2 regions of the Burkholderia sp. MSMB0856 genome follow, and region 1 is predicted to be linked to the other one. Evidence: riboswitches for the same ligand, from Rfam matches in the RefSeq annotation. Region 1 holds a riboswitch; the other holds the start of a gene.

Evidence for each region. A riboswitch is a leader RNA that binds a small molecule or an ion and turns the genes downstream of it on or off. The one in region 1 is predicted to bind thiamine pyrophosphate.
Region 2: linked by a shared signal. The riboswitch ahead of WS87_RS02665 (FAD-dependent oxidoreductase) and the one ahead of thiC (phosphomethylpyrimidine synthase ThiC) in region 1 are both predicted to bind thiamine pyrophosphate.

The regions. Positions count from the first base shown of each region.
Region 1 is NZ_CP013427.1:2,312,061-2,324,094, forward strand. Features, by position in the region: gene WS87_RS11950 (helix-turn-helix domain-containing protein) at 1-173, shown strand, start outside; gene WS87_RS11955 (molybdopterin-dependent oxidoreductase) at 213-1,001, opposite strand; gene WS87_RS11960 (cytochrome b/b6 domain-containing protein) at 1,031-1,663, opposite strand; gene WS87_RS11965 (pentapeptide MXKDX repeat protein) at 1,752-2,003, opposite strand; TPP riboswitch at 2,273-2,389, shown strand; gene thiC (phosphomethylpyrimidine synthase ThiC) at 2,514-4,445, shown strand; gene WS87_RS11975 (glycine zipper 2TM domain-containing protein) at 4,705-4,920, shown strand; gene WS87_RS11980 (hypothetical protein) at 5,130-5,378, shown strand; gene WS87_RS11985 (DMT family transporter) at 5,513-6,439, shown strand; gene WS87_RS11995 (EAL domain-containing protein) at 6,870-8,150, shown strand; gene arfB (alternative ribosome rescue aminoacyl-tRNA hydrolase ArfB) at 8,206-8,610, opposite strand; gene WS87_RS12005 (AAA family ATPase) at 8,607-10,895, opposite strand; gene recB (exodeoxyribonuclease V subunit beta) at 10,892-12,034, opposite strand, start outside.
Region 2 is NZ_CP013427.1:349,098-361,131, forward strand. Features, by position in the region: gene WS87_RS02640 (glutamate synthase-related protein) at 1-1,208, shown strand, start outside; gene WS87_RS02645 (glutamate synthase subunit beta) at 1,294-2,760, shown strand; gene WS87_RS02650 (alanine/glycine:cation symporter family protein) at 3,069-4,559, shown strand; gene thpR (RNA 2',3'-cyclic phosphodiesterase) at 4,556-5,104, shown strand; gene WS87_RS02660 (ABC transporter ATP-binding protein/permease) at 5,172-6,941, opposite strand; TPP riboswitch at 7,211-7,334, shown strand; gene WS87_RS02665 (FAD-dependent oxidoreductase) at 7,569-8,705, shown strand; gene thiS (sulfur carrier protein ThiS) at 8,738-8,935, shown strand; gene WS87_RS02675 (thiazole synthase) at 8,975-9,790, shown strand; gene thiE (thiamine phosphate synthase) at 9,787-10,911, shown strand; gene WS87_RS02685 (ABC transporter ATP-binding protein) at 10,996-11,817, shown strand; gene mlaE (lipid asymmetry maintenance ABC transporter permease subunit MlaE) at 11,814-12,034, shown strand, end outside.

The DNA of each region.
Region 1 (12,034 bases):
AGCAGCGCATCGCGCAGCTCGAACTCAGCCAGGCCCAGGCCGCGAAACAGCTCGGCGTCACGCAGCCGCGCGTGTCCGATCTGCTGCGCGGCAAGATCAACCTGTTCGGGCTCGACGCGCTCGTCAACATGGCGGCGGCGGTCGGCCTGCGCGTCGATCTGCAAGTGCGCTAATCCGCGTGAAGCACGGCGGGCGCGGCCGCGCCCCGCCGCTCACGATCCGCCGAACCAGTTGTAGCCCTGATCGACCCAGTAGCCGCCCGGGTAGGTATCGGTCACGAAGATTTCCATGATGTGCTTCGGATTCTTGTAGCCGAGCTTGGTCGGCATCCGCAGCTTCATCGGAAAGCCGAATTCGGGCGGCAGGCGGCGGCCGTCGTAATCGAATGCGAGCAGCGTTTGCGGATGCAGCGCGGTCGGCATGTCGATGCTTTCGTAGTAATCGTCCGCGCATTTGAAGCCGACGTATTTCGCGTGCGTATCGGCGCCGACGCGTGCCAGAAACGCGCCGAACGGCGTGCCGCCCCAGCGGCCGATCGCGCTCCACCCTTCCACGCAGATGTGCCGCGTGATCTGCTCCGCGTGCGGCAGCGCATACAGCTCGTCGAGCGTCCACATGCGCTTGCCCGTCACCCGGCCCGACAGCACGAGCCGGTACGTCGATGCGTCGACGTGCGGCACGTCGTCGATGCCGTAATACGCGTTGAACGGAAACGGCCGCGTGATGTCGGCCTCGGTATAGGTCGGTGCGAGCCGCTCGCCGCTGAACAGCCAGGCCTGCACGCGATCGTTCATGCGCGACACTTTCTCGAGAAACGCGTTGACCGACGCGTCGTCCTGCAGCGTGCAGCCGGTCAGCATCGTCAGGCCGCCGAGCGTCAGCACGCGCCGGTTGAAGAGGCGCCGCGACGGCATCTCGAGTTCGCGGCGCACGTCGAGCTCGAGCGACTTGCGGTCGAGCGTCCAGCTCGGCCGACCGCGGTTGTTTCCGGATTCCGACATGATGAGTTCCTTCGCCCGCGGCGTGCGGGTCAGCGGCCGCGCAGCATCGCGAGCAGCGAGCGCGGCACCAGCAGCGCCATCGCGACGTGTACGACGAAAAACGCGACGAGCAGCGACATCGCCCAGAAGTGCACGACGCGCGCGTTGTCGTAACCGCCGAACAGCTCGCGCAGCAGCGGAAACTGCACGGACTTCCAGATCGTGAGCCCCGACAGCACCAGCACGATCAGATCGACGATTGCGGTCAGGTACGCGGCACGCTGCACCGCGTTGTAGACGCTCAGGTCGTCGTGCGACAACCGGCCGCCCAGCGCCGCGCGCACGTCGCGCCATATCGACGCCGGCGTGACCGGCAGCATCTTGCGCGCGAGACGGCCCGTCGCGATCGACATCGCGAGGTAGAACAGCCCGTTGCCGACCAGCAGCCACATCGCCGCGAAATGCCATTGAAGCGCGCCGCCCAGCCAGCCGCCGAGCGTGATGCCGTGCGCGAACGTGAACGGCGGATAGATCGGCGACGCATCGTAGATGCGCCAGCCGGACAGTGCCATCAGGATCGCCGCGAGCGCGTTGAGCCAGTGGCTCACACGCACCCACAGCGGATGAATGTTGCGCGCGGGCGGCGTGGCAGCCGTGCGCCCGGCAGCGGGAACGGTTTGCATGGTGAAGACTCCCGGAACGTAGCGGCGGTGCGCGATGCGCGGGCGGCCTCGTGCACCGCACGCGCGGGCCGCGCCCCGCCCGCGTCGGTCAGTTCGACGGCGCCATCTTGTCGCCCGACGTCGACTTGCCCATCGCGTCGTGCGACATCGCGTCCTTCTTCATCGCGTGCTTCTTCATGGCGTCTTTCTTCATCGCGCCGTCCTTCGCCATCGCGTCGTGGCCCATCGCATCCTTCGACATCGACGCGCCTTCCTTCGACATCGCGTCGTTCTGCGCATACGCACCCGTTGCGGCCATGGCGAAACCGGCGACACAGGCTGCGATCAGTACTTTTTTCATGACATCTCTCCGAAACATGGGTTTGAGGAGCCGAATAGACGGAGGACGTCGCGGGATATGACAGTCGTTTCGAGATTTTTTTTCGGGGACTGCCGAAACCGCTGCAATGCTGCACCGCGCCGTCATCGTCAGCCGGGCCGCAGGGCCGTGCGGCGGTGTCATGCATCGCGGCTTGCGCGGCGGGCGCGCCGCCCGCATTGCTGCAACTGCACCGCGGCCACCGGTCTGCCACCGGTTGAAACCGCCGCGAAGCCAGTGTATCGTGTGCGCTGCTAACGCGGGGGTCCTGCAATGCGTTCGGTCAAACAACCGGCATTGCGGGTGAGAAATACCCTTTGAACCTGATCTGGATAATGCCAGCGCAGGGAAGCGTACGGATTTCGCCGCCATCCTTCTGACGAAATCCGCCGCCTCACCAAGCCTCGTCTCCTGCTTAGCTCGAGCCCCACATTCGTCAAGGGCTCCGGGCAAGCGCCGTGGCGCCTGTCCGGCGCTCACACAGGAGATTGCATGAACGCCAATCCGAAGTTTCTGTCCGCGGACGCCCACGTCGACGCCGCCGCCGTCGCCCCGCTGCCCAATTCGCGAAAGGTTTATGTAACCGGCTCGCAGCCCGACATCCGCGTGCCGATGCGTGAAATCACGCAGGCCGACACCCCGACCGGCTTCGGCGGCGAAAAGAACCCGCCGATCTACGTGTACGACACGTCGGGCCCCTACACCGATCCGGACGCGAAGATCGACATCCGCGCCGGCCTGCCGGCACTGCGCCAGCGCTGGATCGAAGCGCGTGGCGACACCGAGGTGCTCGACGGCCTGTCGAGCCAGTACGGCCTCGAGCGCGCGGCCGACCCGGCCACCGCCGACCTGCGTTTCCCGGGCCTGCACCGCAACCCGCGCCGCGCGCAAGCCGGCAAGAACGTCACGCAGATGCACTACGCGCGTCAGGGCATCATCACGCCGGAAATGGAATACATCGCGATCCGCGAGAACCAGCGCCGCGCCGAGTACATCGAGAGCCTCAAGTCGAGCGGCCCGAACGGCGCGAAGCTCGCCGCGATGATGGGCCGCCAGCACCCGGGCCAGGCGTTCGGCGCCGCGGCCTTCGGCGCGAACGCACTCGCCGAGATCACCCCCGAGTTCGTGCGCGAGGAAGTCGCGCGCGGCCGCGCGATCATCCCCGCGAACATCAACCACCCGGAATCCGAGCCGATGATCATCGGCCGCAACTTCCTCGTGAAGATCAACGCGAACATCGGCAACTCGGCCGTCACGTCGTCGATCGGTGAGGAAGTCGACAAGATGACGTGGGCGATCCGCTGGGGCGGCGACACGGTGATGGACCTGTCGACCGGCAAGCACATCCATGAAACGCGCGAGTGGATCATCCGCAACAGCCCGGTGCCGATCGGCACGGTGCCGATCTACCAGGCGCTCGAAAAGGTCAACGGCAAGGCCGAGGACCTGACCTGGGAAATCTTCCGCGACACGCTGATCGAGCAAGCCGAGCAAGGCGTCGACTACTTCACGATCCACGCGGGCGTCCGCCTGCAGTACGTGCCGCTCACGGCGAACCGGATGACGGGCATCGTGTCGCGCGGCGGCTCGATCATGGCGAAGTGGTGCCTCGCGCATCACAAGGAAAGCTTCCTGTACGAACACTTCGAAGAGATCTGCGAGATCATGAAGGCGTACGACGTGAGCTTCTCGCTCGGCGACGGCCTGCGTCCCGGCTCGATCTACGACGCGAACGACGAAGCGCAGCTCGGCGAACTGAAGACGCTCGGCGAGCTCACGCAAATCGCGTGGAAGCACGACGTGCAGGTGATGATCGAAGGCCCCGGCCACGTGCCGATGCAGTTGATCAAGGAGAACATGGATCTCCAGCTCGACTGGTGCAAGGAAGCGCCGTTCTACACGCTCGGGCCGTTGACCACCGACATCGCACCGGGCTACGACCACATCACGTCGGGCATCGGCGCCGCGATGATCGGCTGGTTCGGCACCGCGATGCTGTGCTACGTGACGCCGAAGGAGCACCTCGGGCTGCCGAACAAGGACGACGTGAAGGAAGGGATCATCACGTACAAGCTCGCCGCGCACGCGGCCGACCTGGCCAAGGGTCACCCCGGCGCGCAGGTGCGCGACAACGCGCTGTCGAAGGCGCGTTTCGAGTTCCGCTGGGAAGACCAGTTCAACATCGGTCTCGATCCGGACAAGGCGCGCGAATTCCACGACGAGACGCTGCCGAAGGATTCGGCGAAGGTCGCGCACTTCTGCTCGATGTGCGGCCCGCACTTCTGCTCGATGAAGATCACGCAGGACGTGCGCGAGTTCGCGGCACAGCAAGGCGTGTCGGAAACCGAGGCGCTGAAGAAGGGGATGGAGGTCAAGGCGGTCGAGTTCGTGAAGACCGGCGCCGAGATTTATCACCGTCAGTAAGTCGGCAAGCGAACGCGGCGGTCCGCGCGGACCGCTTCGCTTCGTGAAGCATGGCAGGAAGCCCGCTTTCGAGCGGGCTTTTTTTTGCATTCGCGCGCATGCCGTGTGCCTGCCGGCGCAAGCGAAACAATTGATTACGAAACCGCTCGAGCCTTAACAAGTCCTTACAGCAGCGCCACGGAGCGACGCGTAGATTGGATTCATGCGCGGCCGTCAGGCGGCCGCGCGACCTCCGTTCACTACCACAAGGACAGCGATCATGAACCATTCGATTCGGCGTTTTGGGGTATGCGCGCTGCTCGTCGCGACGGTGGCCAGCCTTTCGGCCTGCGATTCGATGACGCGGCGCCAGCGCGATACCGCGATCGGTGCGGGTGTCGGCGGTGTCGCCGGCGCGGCGATCGGCGGCAACGCGCTGTCGACGCTGGGCGGCGCGGCAGCCGGCGGCATCATCGGCAACCAGGTCGGCAAATAAGCCGACCGGCTTACCCGGCTGCCGCGCGACGCGCGGCAAGCGCCGGCCTGACGGCGTTTCCGCACGGCGGAAGCGCCGTTTTTCATATGCGGCGCCGCAACACGCCGCAGCGGCTCGGAAATGATCCGTTACCGTTTAGCGCACCTTGTCATCGCCGCGCGGCCTAAGCTTAAGCATCTGCCGATTGCCGGCTCCGCCGGAGAGACATCATGAACAGGACCCTCGTCGCCGCGGCGCTCGCGTGCACGACGCTCGCCGGCTGTTACTACCCTTACGGCTACTATCCGTCCGGCTATTACACGGCGGCGCCCGTGCAGCCCGCGCCCGTCTATGTCGATCCGGGCCCGGCGTACTACTATCCGGCGCCCGCCTATGCCCCGGCCTGGGGCGGTTACTGGGGCCCCGCGGTATCGCTCAATTTCGGCTTCGGCGGACGCGGCGGCTGGCACCATCACTGAACGACCGCACGGGCCGGTTCGCGGCGGAGGCCAGCGGATTTCCCCGGTTCTTGCCATTTCATCCGATCGTGAAACGACGGCACGGGAACGCGGTGTAAGATTCCTCGCATCCCGTCCCGTCGCCGCCACGCTCAATGTCGCCCAAGAACGCCCTTCTGCTGACCGTCCTCGCTGCCCTGTGGGGCGCGTCGTTCCTGTTCATCCGGATCGGCGTCGCCGACTTCGGCGTCGCGCCGCTGATGGCGCTGCGCGTGGGCATCGGCGCGCTGTTTCTCGCAGGCTTCGCGCTGACGCGCTTCAGGCCCGCCGAGCTCGGCGCGCAGCTGCGCCGTCGCGCGTGGCCGTTGTTCGTCGTTGGCGCGCTCAACTCGGGCATCCCGTTCTGCCTGTTCGCGTTCGCCGAACTGACGCTGTCGGCCGGCGTGACGTCGGTGATCAACGCAACGACGCCGCTGTGGGGCGCGCTCGTCGCCTATCTGTGGCTGAAGGACAAGCTGTCGCTGCCGCGCGCGCTCGGCCTCGTGATCGGCTTTGCCGGCGTCCTCACGCTCGTGTGGGATCAGATCGCGAACGCGCACGGCAGCACCGGCGCCAACGCGACCGCGCTCGCCGCCGCCGCCGCGCTCGGCGCGACGCTGCTGTACGGCATCGCGGCCAACTACACGAAGCGCACGCTCAGCGGCGTCGATCCGCTCGTCAACGCGACCGGCAGCATGATCGGCTCGACCGTGCTGCTGGCGCCGTTCGCGATCGCGACCTGGCCCGCCGCAGCCGTCAGCGCGCATGCATGGGGCGCCGTGCTCGCGCTCGGCATCGCCTGCACGGGCATCGCGTATTTCATCTTCTTCCACCTGATCGCGCACATCGGCCCGGCCCGCGCGATTACCGTGACGTTCGTGATCCCAGTGTTCGGCCTGCTGTGGGGCGCGCTGTTCCTCAGCGAACACGTATCGCTCGTAATGATCGAAGGTTGCGCGATCGTGCTCGTCGGCACCGCGCTCGCCACCGGCGTGATCAAGCGGATTCCCGGGCTGCGCCCGCGCGGCGGCGAAGCGGCCTGAGCGGCAGGCGTGGCCGGCACCCGCCGGTGCGGGTTGCCCGCGACGCGCCGGCCGCCAATCCGCGAGCGCCGCAGGTCGACCGGTGCGCGACGGCGCATAGCGAATTTCGCCGGATGGCGATGCAACCGCCCGGCTTTGCCGCATTCTTCGCACGCGATGCACGCGGCATATTTGGAGCCGTCGCCGCATACACGGCCGGTGGCCCTTGCGTATCACGCGCCGGGCGGACGGCCCCTTCCAGCCGTCGGTGTAGCGTTTGCGTCTGGAGTTACCCTGATACGCGCGCCCCACCATTCCCGTTACACTCGGATCACTCATCCGCAGAAGGCGGTTACGATGCACCACGTTCTTTCGCGTCCACCTGCGCGTGCGACGGCTTCTGCGTGGCGCGCACGATACCGCCCCCCGATCGCCCCAGGGCACCGTTGACATGAAGCCCTCCCGCGACCTCTCGCTCGACTCCCTGCTCGAACGCCTCACGCCGACGCCCAGCGGCTGGATCGCAACGTATCGCGAGACGACGCTGCGCAGCGTGTTTCAACCGGTGCTGTCGATCACGCACAAGCGCGTGGTCGGCTACGAAGCGCTGCTGCGCGTCGTGGACGAGAACGGCGCGCTGGTTTCGCCGGTCGCGCTATTCGACAGGACGCGTGCCGCTGCCGACGCGTTGCTGCTCGACCGGCTCGCCCGCTGCCTGCATACGGCCAATTTCGTCGCGCAAGGCATCGGCGACGGCTGGCTGTTCCTGAACGTGACGCCGCGCGTGCTCGATTCCGGCCTCGTGCAGCGCGAATTCGTCGAGGCGCTGTGCCGTCATTTCGCGCTGCCGCCGAACCGCATCGTGCTGGAAGTCGTCGAGCAGCCGGCGCGCGATGAAGCCGCGCTCGCCCGCACGATCGACATGATCCAGCACCGGGACTTCCTGATCGCGATCGACGATTTCGGCACCGGGTTCTCCAATTTCGACCGCGTGTGGCGCGCACGGCCCGATATCGTCAAGCTCGATCGATCGCTCGTCGAACGCGCGAACGCGTCGGCCGACGATCGCCGCATCATGCATCACCTGGTATCGATGCTCCATCAGGCCGGCGCGATGGTGCTCGCCGAGGGTGTCGAAAGCGACGACGCGCTGCAGACGCTGATGGAGGCCGATATCGATTTCGTCCAGGGTTTCCAGTTCGGCCAGCCCGACGCATCGATCGCGCACGCGAGCGCCGCGGCGCCCGCGATGCTCGACGCCGCGTGGCAACGCTACATCGCCCACCGGCATACGCCGGCGATCGCCGAGCAGCCGGGCTTCGACGCGATCGAGCGGCTCGTGCTCGCCGGCGCGGCCGCGTTTTCCGCGAGCGGCAGCCTGCAGGACGCCGCGCAGCGCGTATTCGTGGTGCCGGCCGCACGCCGGGTGTTCGTCACGGACGAGATCGGCGAACAGTTCCTGCCGTCGATCGGCGCGCGTCCCGAGGACGGCCAGACGAGCGGCACGCGACTCTCGCCGCTGTTCCCGGAGACGCACAGCAACTGGTCGCGGCGCCCGTACTTCCAGCGCGCGATCGCGGCGCCGGGGCGCGTCGCGCTCATGGGCCCGCACTTCTCGCTGACCGAAGGCCGCGATTGCTACACGGCAGCCGTCGCGATTCGCGCGCAAAACCGTCTCGTCGTGTTCTGCGTCGACTTCGTGCTCGACAGCGCGGGCACCGTGATGCGGTAGCGCATACGGCGGCACGACGCCGCCCGCCATGCAGGCCGGCCGGCGATTCGTTTCATCAGTCGATCACCTTCCCTCTTCCGGACTTCACCACGCTGCGGCGCGACTTGTGTTCGAGCCGCCGCTCCTTCGATGCGCGTGTCGGCCGTGTCGCGACCCGCGCACGCGGCGTGAACGCGACGCTGCCGATCAACGCATCGAGCCGCGCGAGTGCTGCCTCGCGATTTTTCTCCTGGGTGCGGTATTCCTGCGACTTGATCACGACGATGCCGTCGCGCGTGATGCGCTGGTCGGACAGCGCGAGAAGCCGTTCCTTGATGACGGGCGGCAGCGACGACGCGCGGATGTCGAAACGCAGATGAATCGCGCTCGACACCTTGTTGACGTTCTGGCCGCCGGCGCCCTGCGCGCGCACGGCGGTCCATTCGACTTCGGCCGGATCGAGCGTGTAGCGGATCATCATCGCGACGTCTCCTTGCGGCGCCGCGCGAGCGCCTCGTCGACGCGGGCCGCCAGGCCCGAATCGCGTTGCGTACGTGTCGCGACCGCCTGCGCCAGCACGCGCCGCGGGCCAATCACCTGCACGCGCGTGCGCGCACGCGTGACCGCGGTGTAGACGAGTTCGCGCGTGAGCACACGGCCGAACGATGCCGGCAGCACGAGCGCGGCCTCGTCGAATTCGGAGCCCTGCGACTTGTGGACGGTCAGCGCGAACGCCGTTTCATGCGGCGGCAGCGCCGCGGGCGACACGGCGCGCGCGGTGCCGTCCGCGCGGCGGAACCATACGCGCAGCACGCCCTGCGCGTCCGGCAACGCGATGCCGATGTCGCCGTTGAACAGCCCGAGCGCATAGTCGTTGCGCGTCACCATGATCGGGCGCCCGGTGAACCAGTGTGCGCCGACCGCGAGCGGCACGCGTGCGGCATGCCGCACGTGCGTGGCCACCAGCGCATTGACGTGCTCGGCGCCGCGCGATCCCGTGCGCGTCGCGCACAGGATCCGGAAGCGGTTGAGCGCATCGAACAACGGCAGCGGATCGGGCTCCGGCCCGGACAACGCGATGCGCAACGCATCGAGGTACGCGCCGAACCGGCGCGCGAGCCGCTCGACCGTCGACGCCGCAAGCGTCTCGCCCGCGTCGTCGTGAAACGACGCGGCAGCGGCCACGTCGGCCGGCAGCGCGTCGAGCGCGCCCTGCACGTCGCCGCGGCGGATCGCGAGCGACAGGCGGCCGATCGGCGAATCGAGACCGAAACGGTAATTGCGTTCGAGCCACACGACGCAGTCTGCGAGCGGTGCGGGCGACGCGGCGGCGATGTCGTCGGCCACCGTTGCAACAGTCGACACCCGTGTTGCCGAACCTCCCGCGTGGGCCTGATCGAGCGGCGTGAGCTCGACGGCGTCGAGCCATGTGAGTTCGTCGGCCTCGATCCATGCAGGATCGGTGGCCGCGGATGCGCTAGCGAAGTCTGTCGGTGCAGGTGACGACGGAGCGGCCAGCGGCACCGCGTCAGCCGGGGAAACCGCTTCGTCCTGCGGGTCGTCATCGAACAGCGACGCCTGTCGCGTATCCACGTTGCGCCGTGCGGGCGGCTTGCGCGCCGCGCTCGCCGACAATGGCGCGGAAGCCGGGGCCGGGGCTTGAGCCGCAACAGCAACCGCCCCCGCCACTTCGCCGTCCGGCACCGGCAAGGCCGCGACGAAAGCCGCTTCGTCGATCCCGAGCGCATCCGCGATGCGCGTGCGCGCAGCGGCGGTGAACGTCGGCCGTGCGCTGAGTTCGGCGAACACGGCGCCGGCTTCGACCGCGGCAAGCTGATCCTTGTCGCCGAGCAGCACGAGCCGTGCACCCGGCGCGAGCGCATCGAGCAGATGCGCGGCGAGCGCGACGTCGATCATCGACGCCTCGTCGACCACGATCAGGTCGTACGGCAACGGATTGTCGCGATGATGGCGAAAGCCCGCCGCCCCGCCGCCGCCGAGCAGGCGATGCAACGTGTACGACGTGTCGGGCAGGCGCGCGGCAAGTTCCGGCGGCAGGTCGCCCGCCCGTGCGTGCAGCGCTTCCTGCATCCGCTGCGCGGCCTTGCCGGTCGGCGCCGCCAGCGCGATGCGCAGCCCCGGATGCGCGTCGAGCAGACAAGCCAGCACGCCGACGACGGTCGTCGTCTTGCCGGTGCCGGGGCCGCCGCTGACGATCGTCACGCGTCCTGTCAGCGCAACGATCGCCGCGACGCGCTGCCAGTCCACTTCGCCCGTCGCGGGCCCGAAGTAACGCGCGAGACTGTCGCGCAACCGGTCGGGCGACAGCACGTCGCCCGGCGCGGCGACGCCGGCCTGCGCGACGAGCGCATCGGCGAGCCGCCGTTCGTAGTCGAAATAGCGCGACAGATACAGATGGTCGTGCCGGTCGACGATCAGCGGCCGCTCGTCGCCGCGCGCGAGCGTGCTGAACGCCACCACGCCGCTTGCTGCAAGCGCCGCGCGCACGTCGTCGACCGGTTCCTCGTAGCGCTGCGCGAGCGCGCCGAGCGACACGCATACGTGGCCGCCCGCGGTCGCCCGGCTCGTCGCGAACGCGGCACGCGCCGCCCAGCGCGCGGCCGCGGCCGGCGCACCCGCACGGCGCGACAGGTCGCCGATGCGTCGCGCGAACCCTTCCGCGAGCGCGATGCCGAAATCAGCCGGCTCGGGCAGGCGCGCGACGAGGCCGCCGGTGAATTCAAGCGTATCGTCGGACACGTTCATGCGCGGCCCCCTTCCATCATCCGGTCGAGCGCGTCGACGAGTTCGCGCGCGGGCCGCCGCGCATGCACGCCGGCCGGTTCGCCGGCACTGCGCCAGTCCGGCCGCACGCCACGCACGAACAGGTACAGATAGCCCGCGATATGCGTGTCGTAGTCATAGTCGGGCAGCCGCCCGCGCAAATAGCGATGCAGCGCAACCGTATAGAGCAGCGCCTGCAGGTGATAGGCATGATCGGCCATCGCGACGTCGAGCGCGCGCGGGCCGTAAGCGTCCGGCGTATTGCCGAGATGGTTCGACTTCCAGTCGACGATCCAGAAGCGGCCGTCGTGTTCGACGATCATGTCGATGAAACCCTTGATGAAACCGGCGAGCACGCCAGCGTCCAGCGCAACGTCCGGATAGCCGTGTGCGACCAGCAGCCGGCGCAGCGCGCCCAGCTCGAGCGACGGCGCCGGGAACAGGAAACCCATTTCGTCGAGCCGCTTGGCGGGATCGAGATCCGCAAGCCGCATGCCCGGCACGAGCTCCGTGCGCACGACATCGTCGACGAGCCGCGCCATCATCGCGGGCAGGCGCGTCGCGAGTTCGGGCTCGGCCTCGACTGGCCGGTCATGCAGCGCGCCGAGCGCCGCCTGGTGCCATGAATCGGGCTCGGTGAACCGACTGAGTTCGAACAGGCGGTGCAGACACTCGCCCGCTGCCGCGCCGCGCGGAAACACGAGGATGTCGTCGTCCGGCGGCTCGACCGCGACGGTGTCGTCCACGGCAAGCGCGCCGTCCGGCGCGACGGCGGCAAGCGCATCGTGATCGGGCCGCAGCTCGTCGTCCGGCACGACCGCGACGCCCGCCTCCTCGCGCGCCATCGACGCGGTCAGCGAACTGAAGCTCGCCATCCGCCACGCGTCGCGCAGCACGCGCGTCGCATGGCGGGCGGCGAGCGTCTGCGATGCATCGTGGCCGGCAGCCAGCCGCTCACGGCGCGCCGGCACCGGCAACGGTGCAACGCTCACGGGCCCACCGGCGAGCGCTTGCCACGCAGCATCGAGCACCGCTTCGTCGGGCGGCTCGTCAAGCCACGCGTCGAACGACTGGCCGGCCCCGGCCACGAGCCAGTTCAGCACGCTGCGCCGCGCCTCGCG
Region 2 (12,034 bases), 1.5 Mb from region 1:
TCGTCGAGGGCTGCATCATGATGCGCAAGTGCCACCTGAACACGTGCCCGGTCGGCGTCGCGACGCAGGATCCGGTGCTGCGTGCGAAGTTCAAGGGCCAGCCCGAGCACGTCGTGAACTACTTCTTCTTCGTCGCCGAGGAAGTGCGCGAGATCATGGCGCAGCTCGGCATCGCGAAGTTCGACGACCTGATCGGCCGCGCCGACCTGCTCGACACCCGCAAGGGCATCGAGCACTGGAAGGCGAAGGGCCTCGACTTCTCGCGCGTGTTCTACCAGCCGGAAGAATGCGAGGACGTCGCGCCGCGTCACGTCGACGTGCAGGATCACGGCCTCGAGCGTGCGCTCGACCACGTGCTGATCGAGAAGGCGAAGGCCGCGATCGAGAACGGCGAGCATGTGTCGTTCATCCAGCCGGTGCGCAACGTGAACCGCACGGTCGGCGCGATGCTGTCGGGCGTGATCGCGAAGAAGCACGGCCACGACGGCCTGGCCGACGACGCGGTGCACATCCAGCTGAAGGGCACGGCCGGCCAGAGTTTCGGCGCGTTCCTCGCGAAGGGCGTGACGCTCGACCTCGTCGGCGACGGCAACGACTACGTCGGCAAGGGCCTGTCGGGCGGCCGGATCATCATCCGTCCGACCAACGACTTCCGCGGCAAGTCCGAGGAAAACATCATCTGCGGCAACACGGTGATGTACGGCGCGATCGAAGGCGAATCGTTCTTCCGCGGCGTCGCGGGCGAGCGCTTCTGCGTGCGTAACTCGGGCGCGACGGCGGTCGTCGAAGGCACGGGCGACCACGGTTGCGAATACATGACGGGCGGCACGGTCGTCGTGCTCGGCGAAACCGGGCGCAACTTCGCGGCCGGCATGTCGGGCGGTCTCGCGTACATCTACGATCCGGAAGGCACGTTCGCGGCGAAGTGCAACAAGTCGATGGTCGCGCTCGAGCCGGTGCTGCAGCAGGCCGAGCAGGAGCGCACGGTCGACCGCGCGCTCTGGCATGAGGGCACGACGGACGAAGCGTTGCTCAAGGGGCTCGTCGAGCGTCATTTCCAGTTCACGGGTTCGCCGCGCGCGAAGTCGCTGCTGGAAAACTGGGACGCGGCGCGCCGCCAGTTCGTGAAGGTGTTCCCGCACGAATACAAGCGCGCGCTGGGCGAGATCGGTGCGAAGAAGGCGGCGAAGGAAGTGCTGGCCGCCTGAGCGACGAACGACATAGCGAATGCCGCGCGCGCATGATTGCCGCGCGCGGCTCCCCCACCCGATACACCGAACAGAAGAGCACCTTATGGGCAAGGCAACCGGTTTTCTGGAGTTCGAACGCCGCCACGAGGCGTACGAAGCACCGCTCACGCGCGTGAAGCACTACAAGGAATTCGTCGCGGCGCTGACCGACGCGGACGCGAAGGTCCAGGGCGCGCGCTGCATGGATTGCGGCATCCCGTTCTGCAACAACGGCTGCCCGGTCAACAACATCATCCCGGACTTCAACGATCTCGTTTACCGCCAGGACTGGCAGCAGGCGATCGAAGTCCTGCATTCGACCAACAACTTCCCCGAGTTCACGGGCCGTATCTGCCCGGCGCCGTGCGAGGCAGCCTGCACGCTCGGGATCAACGAGGATCCGGTCGGCATCAAGTCGATCGAGCACGCGATCATCGACAAGGCCTGGGCGGAAGGCTGGGTGAAGCCGCTGCCGGCCGAGCACAAGACGGGCAAGAAGGTCGCGGTCGTCGGTTCCGGCCCCGCGGGTCTCGCGGCCGCGCAGCAGCTCGCGCGCGCCGGCCACGACGTGACGGTGTTCGAGAAGAACGACCGCATCGGCGGCCTGCTGCGTTACGGGATCCCCGACTTCAAGCTCGAGAAGTGGCTGATCGATCGCCGCATGCGCCAGATGGAAGCGGAAGGCGTGACGTTCCGCACCAGCGTGTTCATCGGCAAGGACGCGCTGCCGGACTCGATCGGCAACATGGCGAAGGAAACCATTTCGCCGGAGAAGCTGAAGGAAGAATTCGACGCGGTCGTGATCGCGGGCGGTTCGGAAACGCCGCGCGATTTGCCGGTGCCGGGCCGCGAGCTCGCCGGCGTGCATTTCGCGATGGACTTCCTGCCGCAGCAGAACCGCGTGAACGCGGGCGACAAGCTCGTCGATCAGCTGCTCGCGAAGGGCAAGCACGTGATCGTGATCGGCGGCGGCGATACGGGTTCGGACTGCGTCGGCACGTCGAACCGTCACGGCGCGAAGCAGGTTACGCAGTTCGAACTGCTGCCGCAGCCGCCGGAAGAGGAAAACAAGCCGCTCGTGTGGCCGTACTGGCCGATCAAGCTGCGCACGTCGTCGTCGCACGAGGAAGGCTGCGAGCGTGACTGGGCGGTCGCGACGAAGCGTCTCGAAGGCAAGAACGGCAAGGTCGAGAAGCTGATCGCGGTGCGCGTCGAGTGGAAGGACGGCAAGATGCAGGAAGTGCCGGGCTCCGAGTTCGAGATGAAGGCCGACCTGGTGCTGCTCGCGATGGGCTTCACGCAGCCGGCAGCCACCGTGCTCGAGGCGTTCGGCGTCGCGAAGGACGCACGCGGCAACGCGCGCGCGGCGACCGAAGGCGATCGCTCGTACTACACGTCGGTCGACAAGGTGTTCGCGGCAGGCGACATGCGCCGCGGCCAGTCGCTCGTCGTCTGGGCGATCCGCGAAGGCCGCCAGTGCGCGCGTTCGGTCGATGCGTACCTGATGGGGCATTCGGAACTGCCGCGCTAAGCTGAAGCGCGCGAGCGGGTTTCGAGGAAAACCGGGCGTCCGAAAGGGCGCCCGGTTTTTTTTGTGGTGCGGCGTTCCGCCGATATTCAATTGTCCTCAGGCAGGTATCCGTCGTCCGCTGTCGCCCGCCGCGCGCCCCCGCATCTTTCCGAAGCGTCGCCTAACCTGATCACATCAGGTACCGATGTTCCGCGATCCGGAAACCTTTCGTTTTGTAATAATTCTTGGAAATTGTCATATCATGTCGCCCGACCGGCCGCGTTCGCGCGGCCGCCGCATTTGACTGACCCCATTTACAAGGACTCTGAATGGAAGCATTCGTGCATGGGCTGATCGACGCCGTCAACGGCGTGCTGTGGAATTACGTGCTGATCGCGCTGCTGCTCGGCGCCGGCGCGTGGTTCACGTTGCGGTTCCGGATGATCCAGCTGAAGGCGCTGCTCCTCAGCATCAAGCTGGTCGGCAGCAAGGGCGAGCCGGGCAGCATCTCGTCGTTCCAGGCGTTCGCGACCGGCCTCGCGAGCCGCGTGGGCACCGGCAACATCGCCGGTGTCGCGGTCGCGCTGACGGTCGGCGGGCCGGGCGCGATCTTCTGGATGTGGATGACGGCGCTCGTCGGGATGTCGTCGGCGTTCGTCGAGGCGACGCTCGCGCAGATCTTCAAGGTGTCGCATCCGGACGGCAGCTATCGCGGCGGCCCCGCGTACTACATCCAGACGGGCCTGCGCTCGCGCGGCTTCGGCGTGCTGTTCTCGCTGTCGCTGATCCTCGCGTTCGGCTTCGTGTTCAACGCGGTGCAGGCCAATGCGATCGCCGATGCGTTCCATACGTCGTTCGGCTGGAGCCGCGAGACGGTCGGCCTCGGCCTCGTGCTGCTCACCGCGCCGCTCATCTTCGGCGGGATTCGCCGCATCGCGTCGGTCGCGCAGGTGATCGTGCCGGTGATGGCGATCGGCTACCTCGCGCTGGCCGTCTACGCGGTCGCGACGCACGTCGCGCTGGTGCCGGGCGTGATCGCGCTGATCGTAAAGAGCGCGTTCGGGCTCGAGCAGGCGGCAGGCGGCCTGACCGGCTATGCGGTCAGCCAGGCGGTCGCGATGGGCGTGAAGCGCGGATTGTTCTCGAACGAGGCCGGCATGGGTAGCGCGCCGAACGCGGCCGCGACCGCGAGCGTGCGGCATCCGGTCGTGCAGGGGCTGATCCAGATGCTCGGCGTGTTCGTCGACACGATCGTCATCTGCAGCGCGACCGCGTTCGTGATCCTGCTGTCGGGCCAGTACGAACTCGGCACCGGCATGGAGGGCGCGGCGCTCACGCAGCGCGCGATCGCGAGCCACGTCGGCGACTGGGGCGGCATCTACATGGCCGTTGCGATCTTCTTCTTCGCGTACTCGTCGGTGATCGGCAATTACGCCTACGCGGAAGGCAACGTCGACTTCATCACGAAGCGGCGCGGCGTGCTGCCGCTGTTCCGCATCGCGGTGCTCGGCATGGTGATGTTCGGCAGCGTCGGGCAACTGCCACTCGTATGGGCGATGGCCGATACGAGCATGGGGCTGATGGCGATCATCAACCTGGTCGCGATCCTCGCGCTCGGCAAGTATGCGCATGCCGCGTGGCGCGACTATCGCCGCCAGCGCGCGGAGGGCATTGCCGATCCGGTGTTCACGCGCAACACGATTCCCGAGCTCGCGCGCGTGCTGCCGGCCGACGTGTGGGGCGAGCACGGCCCGCTGCTGCAGCGTCCGGTGTCGGCCGATGCGGTGGCCGAGGCGCGCGTGGCGGTGCGCGAGTCATGAACGGCGACCGGCTCCGTGCGTTCGTCGCGCTGATGCCCGATGCGGCATCGCGCGACGCGCTGCACGCGCTGCCGGTCACCCGAGGCGCGCGGCGCACGCTGCCCGCGCAACTGCACGTGACGCTCGCGTTCATCGGCGCGATCGAACGCGCGCGTTGCGACGCGCTGGCCGCACGCCTGCCGGCGCTCGCGGCCGCGCATGCGCTGCCGTTGCAGCCGGTCGAGCGGATTGCTTGGTGGCCGAGCCTGCCGCGCGCGAGACTGATCGTCGCGGAACTCGCGCCCGATCCCGCCTGTGCGGCGCTGAATGCCGACTTGTCCGCGCTGCTGCTCGAACTGGGCGTGCCGGCCGACCGACGGCCGTTCAGGCCGCACGTCACGCTCGCGCGGCTGCCGCGCGACGCGGACGGGCAGCCCGCGCACGGCGGTGCGACCGGGCGGCCGGTCGCGCTGCGTTTCGTCGCGCTGACGTTATTTGAAAGCCGGCTGTCGCACGACGGCGTGTCGCATGTGCCGATCGTGTCGGTGCCCGTCAGGCGGGCGTAGCGGGAAGGCGGGCGGGACGAGGAAGAGAACAAGGCCGGCGCGGTATGCGCCGGCCTTTTTGTTTCGGTTACGCGGCGACTTTGTCGCTGTCGTTCACGCGTTCGACGTTGATCGTGCCGACGTGGAACGCGGCCAGCGATTCGCGATGCGCGATGCTGACGATCGCGGCTTTCGGCAGCCGTTCGGCGAGCAGGTGATAGAGCCGCGCTTCGTTGTCGGCGTCGAGCGCGCTCGTCGCTTCGTCGAGGAACAGGAAGTCGGGCTTGTGCAGCAGCACGCGCGCGCCGGCCAGACGCTGCTGTTCGCCCGGCGACAGCACGCGCGTCCAGTGGCCGGTCTCGTCGAGGCGGCCGACATAGTCTTCCAGGCGGCACGCGCGCAGCGCGTCGCGGCACGCGTCGTCGGTGAATGCGTCGGGCGCGGCCGGATAGGTGAGCGCGGCCTTCAGCGTGCCGATCGGCAAGTAGCTGGTTTGCGGCACGAACATCATCCGTGCGCCGACCGGCGCGTCGATCGCCCCGTCGCCGAACGGCCACAGGCCCGCGAGCGCGCGCATGAACGTGCTCTTGCCGGAACCCGACTTGCCGACCACGAGCCAGCGCGAGCCGGGCTCGATCGTCACGTTGCCGATGTTCGCGAGCGCGTTGCCGTTCGGCAGCGCGAGCTTCAGCGACGACGTCGACAGCTTCGCGGCATCGACGTAGTGCAGGTTGATGCCGCCGTGCTCGGTCGCGGGCGACAGGCTTTCCTTCAGGTGCGACGTGCCCATCACACGCTTGAATTCACGCAGACGGTTGACGGTCGCGCGCCATTCGACGAGGGTCGAGTAACTGTTGATGAACCACGAGAACGAATCGCTGACGGTGCCGAACGCGGACGCAATCTGCATCAGCACGCCGAACGAGAACGCGCCCGCGAAATAGCGCGGCGCCGCGACGACGAGCGGAAAGATGATCGCGATCTGACTGTAGAAGGCCGTGACGAACGTGAGGCGCTTCGTGTACTTCATCACGCGCCACCAGTTGTCGCGAATGCGCGTGAACAGCGTCTGCGCGGTGCCGATCTCGGTTTTCTCGCCGTCGTAGAACGCGATCTGCTCGGCGTTCTCGCGCACGCGGATCAAGCCGAAGCGGAAGTCGGCCTCGACGCGCTGTTGCTGGTAGTTGATCGACACGAGCGGGTGGCCGACCTTCTGGATGATCAGCGAGCCGACCACCGCATACAGCGCGGCCGCCCAAACCATGTACCCGGGAATCGCGACAGGCGTCGCGCCGAGCGTGATCGTCAGCGCGCCCGCGAGCGACCACAGGATCGTGATGAACGACACGAGCGTGACGACCGTCGACAGCAGGTCGAGCGACAACGTGAGCGTGGCCGTCGCGAACGACTGGAGGTCGTCGGTGATCCGCTGGTCGGGGTTGTCGGCGAGGCGGTCGCGCTCGATCCGATAGAACGCGCGATCGCCGAGCCATTGGCCGAGGAAGCGATCGGTGAGCCACTGGCGCCAGCGGAACCCGAGCATCTGGCGCAGATAGCGGCCGTAGACGGCAAGGATGATGAATGCGAACGCGAATGCCGAGAACTGCATCAGCAGACCGGGGAAGTCTTGAACGTTCTTCGACTGCAGCGCGTTGTAGAACCCCACGTTCCACTTGTTCAGCTTGACGTTGATCCAGACCACGCAGAGATTGATCGCGATGATCGTGACCAGCAGCCCCCACGCGATTTTCCATTCGGACGACACCCAGTAGGGCTTGATGAGGCTCCACGCGGATACCGGGCGCTCGTCCTGCGGCGCGTCGGAGGCGGAGCGGACGGGATCGATCGATTGGGTCATGTGCTTCCTGATGAGTAGCCGGCGCGCGGACCGGGCGGAGCCGGACGCGCACCGCGATACGGTATGCCGGGACGGGGTGCCGACTGACGGCGGGCGTCCGGATGGTGGCCCGCGCGTCTTAAACGGCACTTAAGGCCGGCGGTGACGCGGCAACCGGCCGCTCGCGCGGCCAGCCTGCGGGCATTGTGCCAGAGCGGCGCGACGCGACGGCGAATTTGCCGCAAGGGGGACAGTTTGCGGCGCTTTCCGCTTTTATGGTCTAATGGCCGACGACGAAACAGGGGTGCTTCGAGCGCGGCCGACGGACAGTTCCGGGCGACGCGGCGAGGCTGAGAAAGACCCTTCGCACCCGATCCGGGTAATACCGGCGAGGGAAGTTTCTGATCCCGCCGGGCCGCGCTGGCTGCCATCCCACATGGTCAGCGCCCGAGTCCCGCCCGGCCGGCCTTTGCTGCCGGTTTCGTCCTTTTGGGTACGCGCGTTGCGCGTTACGGAAGGAATGATGACCGCTCAATCTTCAGTCTTTTGCGCTGTTCCCGATCCGCTGTCGCGTGCGTCCGCACGGGACGGTGCGCGCGCGTCGACGTTCGTCGCACGCGCTCGCGCGGTTCGCGAGGAGGGCGCGCGATGAACCTCCACGCTTCCCGGCCCGATTTCGCGGTACTCGGCGGCGGCCTCGTCGGCCGTCTGATCGCATGGCGGCTTGCGGGCGACGGGCATCGCGTCGCGCTGTACGAGCGCGGCGGCCCGGACGGCGAGCAGTCGGCCGCGTGGGTCGCGGCCGCGATGCTCGCGCCGCTCGCCGAGGCGGCGAGCGCCGAGCTGCTGATCACCGAGCTCGGCGCGGCATCGCTCGCGCGCTGGCCGCAATGGCTCCCGGAACTGCCCGAACCGGTGTTCTTCCAGCAGCACGGCACGCTCGTCGTCTGGCATCACGCGGATCGCGCCGAGGCGCCGCTGTTCGAGCGGCGCGTGCGCGCGAACGCGCCGGCCGAGCTGTTCGACGGTGGCTTCGTCGCGCTGGCCGGCGCGCAGGTCGACGCGGCCGAGCCCGCGCTCGCGGGGCGCTTCGCGCGCGGCCTGATGCTGCCGCGCGAGGGGCAGCTCGACAATCGGCAGGCGCTGCGCGCACTCGCGGCGGGCCTCGCGCAACGCGGCGTCGAGCTGCACTGGCACGCGACGATCGACGACGCGAACCGGCCCGACGCGCATTTCACGATCGATTGCCGCGGGCTCGGCGCGAAATCCGCGCTGCCCGCGCTGCGCGGCATCCGCGGCGAAGTCGCGCGCGTGCACGCGCCGGGCATCGGGCTCACGCGGCCCGTGCGGCTGCTGCATCCGCGCTATCCCCTTTACATCGCGCCGAAACAGGACGACCTGTACGTGATCGGCGCGACCGAAGTGGAGGGCGAGGACATGTCGCCCGTCAGCGTGCGCTCGGCGCTCGAACTGCTGAGCGCGGCGTTTTCCGTGCACCCGGCGTTCGGCGAGGCGCGCATCCTCGAACTGAACGCGCAATGCCGCCCGACGTTACCCGATCACCGCCCGGCGGTGATCTGGGACGGCGCGACGACGCTGGCCGTCAACGGCCTGTACCGGCACGGCTTCATGATCGCGCCGGAAGTCGCGCACGCGGCGGTTGCGTTCGCGCAAGCCGCGCTCGGCGGTGCATTCGCCGATGCCGACGCGTTCGCCGCGTGGCGCGACGCCGCGCGCTGGCCGACGCTCCTTCATCACCGCGACGACGCGCGCCAGCCGGCCTGACGCGCGCCGCCGACCGAATTCGATCAAGCCTCATGGATATCCAGATCAACCAACAGACGCTGACGCTGCCCGACGGCGCGACGGTGGCCGACGCGCTCGCCGCGTACGGCGCGCGTCCGCCGTACGCGGTCGCGCTGAACGGCAATTTCGTCGCGCGCACGCAGCATGCGGCGCGCGCGCTCGCGACGGGCGACAAGCTCGACGTCGTGCACCCCGTCGCGGGCGGCTGAGCGCCGCCGGTTCGCCCTCCGCTCTTCCAGGAAAACGACATGACGTCCCTCACTTCCGCCGACGCGCTGACGCTGTACGGCGAAACCTTCGCAAGCCGCGTGCTGCTCGGCACGTCGCGCTACCCGTCGCTGCAGTCGCTGTCCGATTCGATTGCCGCGTCGCGCCCCGGGATGGTGACGGTCGCGCTGCGCCGCCAGATGACCGGCGGCACCGCCGAGGCCGGCTTCTTCGATCTGCTCAAGCGTCACGCGGTGCCGCTGTTGCCGAACACGGCCGGCTGCCAGACCGTCGCCGAAGCGGTGACGACCGCGCACATGGCGCGCGAGGTCTTCGATACCGACTGGATCAAGCTCGAGCTGATCGGCGACGACTACACGCTGCAGCCCGACCCGGTCGGGCTGATCGAGGCGGCCGCGCAACTGGTCAAGGACGGCTTCAAGGTGCTGCCGTACTGCACCGAGGATCTCGTGATCGGCAGGCGTCTGCTCGACGTCGGTTGCGAGGCGCTGATGCCGTGGGGCGCGCCGATCGGCACGGGCAAGGGCGTCGTGAATCCGTATGGGCTGCGCGTGCTGCGCGAGCGGCTGCCGGACGTGCCGCTGATCGTCGACGCCGGGCTCGGTGTGCCGTCGCACGCATGCCAGGTGATGGAGTGGGGCTTCGACGGCGTGCTGCTGAACACGGCCGTGTCGCAGGCCACGCATCCGGAAATCATGGCGCGTGCGTTCGCGCAAGGCGTCGAGGCCGGCCGTGCGGCCTATCTCGCCGGGCCGATGGATGCGCGCGAGACTGCGCACGCGAGCACGCCGGTCGTCGGGATGCCGTTCTGGCACCAGGACGGGGGCGGCGCATGAGCGTGCGCTTCGCCGATGCATTCTGGCCGCCGGCCGACGAGCTGGCCGAAGCGGCCGAGCGGATTCGCGCCCGCCTGGGCGACTGGCCGACCGGCACGACGCCGTGGCGGCTGTGCGTCGCGGCGCCCGACGTGCCGGCCGACGGCGACGTGCTGATCGTGTCGGCCGGCGATCGTGCCGCGCAGGCGCGCGCGTCGGCTGCGTCGCGCCCCGCGTCGCCGGACGCGGTCGCGATCGGGTTCGACGAACACGGCGCGGTGCTGCACGCCGCGGGCGTGCGCCACGCGCTGGAAGCCGCGCATCCGCTCGCCGACGACTGGATCGCGGCGCTCGCGGCGTTCCTCGATTGCGGCTTCGCGCCGATCGACGCGCTGGTGCTCGCGCTCGCGTGGCGCGACGGCGACGAAGCGCGCGGGGCCGATGCGTGGCCGGTCGATGCCGCGCGGTTCCCGCGCGTCGCCGGCCTGGCCTCGGCACCCGAGCCCGCATTCCCGCCGTGCCCGATGCAACTTGGCCTTTATCCGGTCGTCCCCGACGCCGAATGGGTCGAACGCGTGCTCGAGTGCGGCGTGCGAACCGTGCAGCTGCGCGTGAAAGGCGCGGATCCGGACGCGCTGCGCCGGGAAGTCGCGCGGGCGGTCGCGGCGGGGCGCCGTTATCCCGATGCGCGCGTGTTCATCAACGATCACTGGCAGATCGCGATAGAAGAGGGCGCGTACGGCGTACATCTGGGTCAGGAGGACCTGGAAACGGCCGATCTGGCCGCGATCGCGCGCGCCGGCCTGCGGCTCGGGCTGTCGAGTCACGGTTATTACGAGATGTTGCGCGCGTTGCACGAGCGCCCGAGCTATCTGGCGCTCGGCCCCGTGCACGCGACCGCGACCAAGGCGGTCGCGGCGCCGCCGCAAGGCCTCGCGCGGATTGCCCGCTATGCGCGCTTCGCGGGCGCGCGGGCGCCGCTCGTCGCGATCGGCGGCGTGGGGCTCGACGCGTTGCCGGACGTGCTGGCGACGGGCGTCGGCAGCGTCGCGGTGGTCAGCGCGGTCACGGGCGCAGACGATTATCGGGCGGCGATTGTTGCGTTGCAGCAATGTTTTGCCCGACAATTTGACAATCATTGACCGCAGGGCCCGGAACGGCGTCACGACATCATTCCAATGCAGGCCCTATAATTCGGCGTTCTGCGTAAAAGGACTGTCAGCTCCGTGAGCCCCACTCCTACCGAGACACTGCTGGAACTTCGCGACGTCGACTTTGGCTACGGCGACCGCCTCGTCCTGTCGAACCTGAACATGCGCTTCGGGCGCGGCCAGGTCGTCGCCGTCATGGGCGGGTCGGGTTGCGGCAAGACGACCGTGCTGCGCCTGATCGGCGGCCTGGTGCGCGCACGCCGCGGCCAGGTGCTGTTCGACGGCGCCGACGTCGGCGCGCAGACGCGCGACGGCCTGTACGCGCTGCGCCGCAAGATGGGCATGCTGTTCCAGTTCGGCGCACTGTTCACCGACATGTCGGTGTTCGAGAACGTCGCGTTCGCGCTGCGCGAACACACCGACCTGCCCGAAGACCTGATCCGCGACCTGGTGCTGATGAAGCTCAACGCGGTCGGCCTGCGCGGCGCGCGCGACCTGATGCCGTCCGAGGTTTCCGGCGGGATGGCGCGCCGCATCGCGCTCGCGCGCGCGATCGCGCTCGACCCGCAGCTCATCATGTACGACGAACCGTTCGCGGGCCTCGATCCGATCTCGCTCGGCATCACGGCGAACCTGATCCGCACGCTGAACGAGGCGCTCGGCGCAACGTCGATCCTCGTCACGCACGACGTGCCGGAATCGTTCGCGATCGCCGACTACGTGTATTTTCTGGCCAATGGCGGCGTGCTCGCGCAGGGCACGCCCGACGAGCTGCGCGCGTCGACCGACCCGAGCGTGCGCCAGTTCATCGACGGCGCGCCGGACGGCCCGTTCAAATTTCATTACACGAGCCCGCCGCTGGCTGCGGATTTCGGGCTCGGCGGAGGGCGCGCATGATCAGCGCGATCGGACGTTACGTCATCGGCGGCCTCGAGCGCGCGGGCTACGGCACGCGGCTGTTCGTGCGCCTCGTGCTGGAATTCTTTCCGCTGCTGCGCCGGCCGCGGCTGGTCACGAAGCAGATCCACTTCCTCGGCAACTATTCGTTCGTGATCATTGCCGTGTCGGGCCTGTTCGTCGGCTTCGTGCTCGGCCTGCAGGGCTATTACACGCT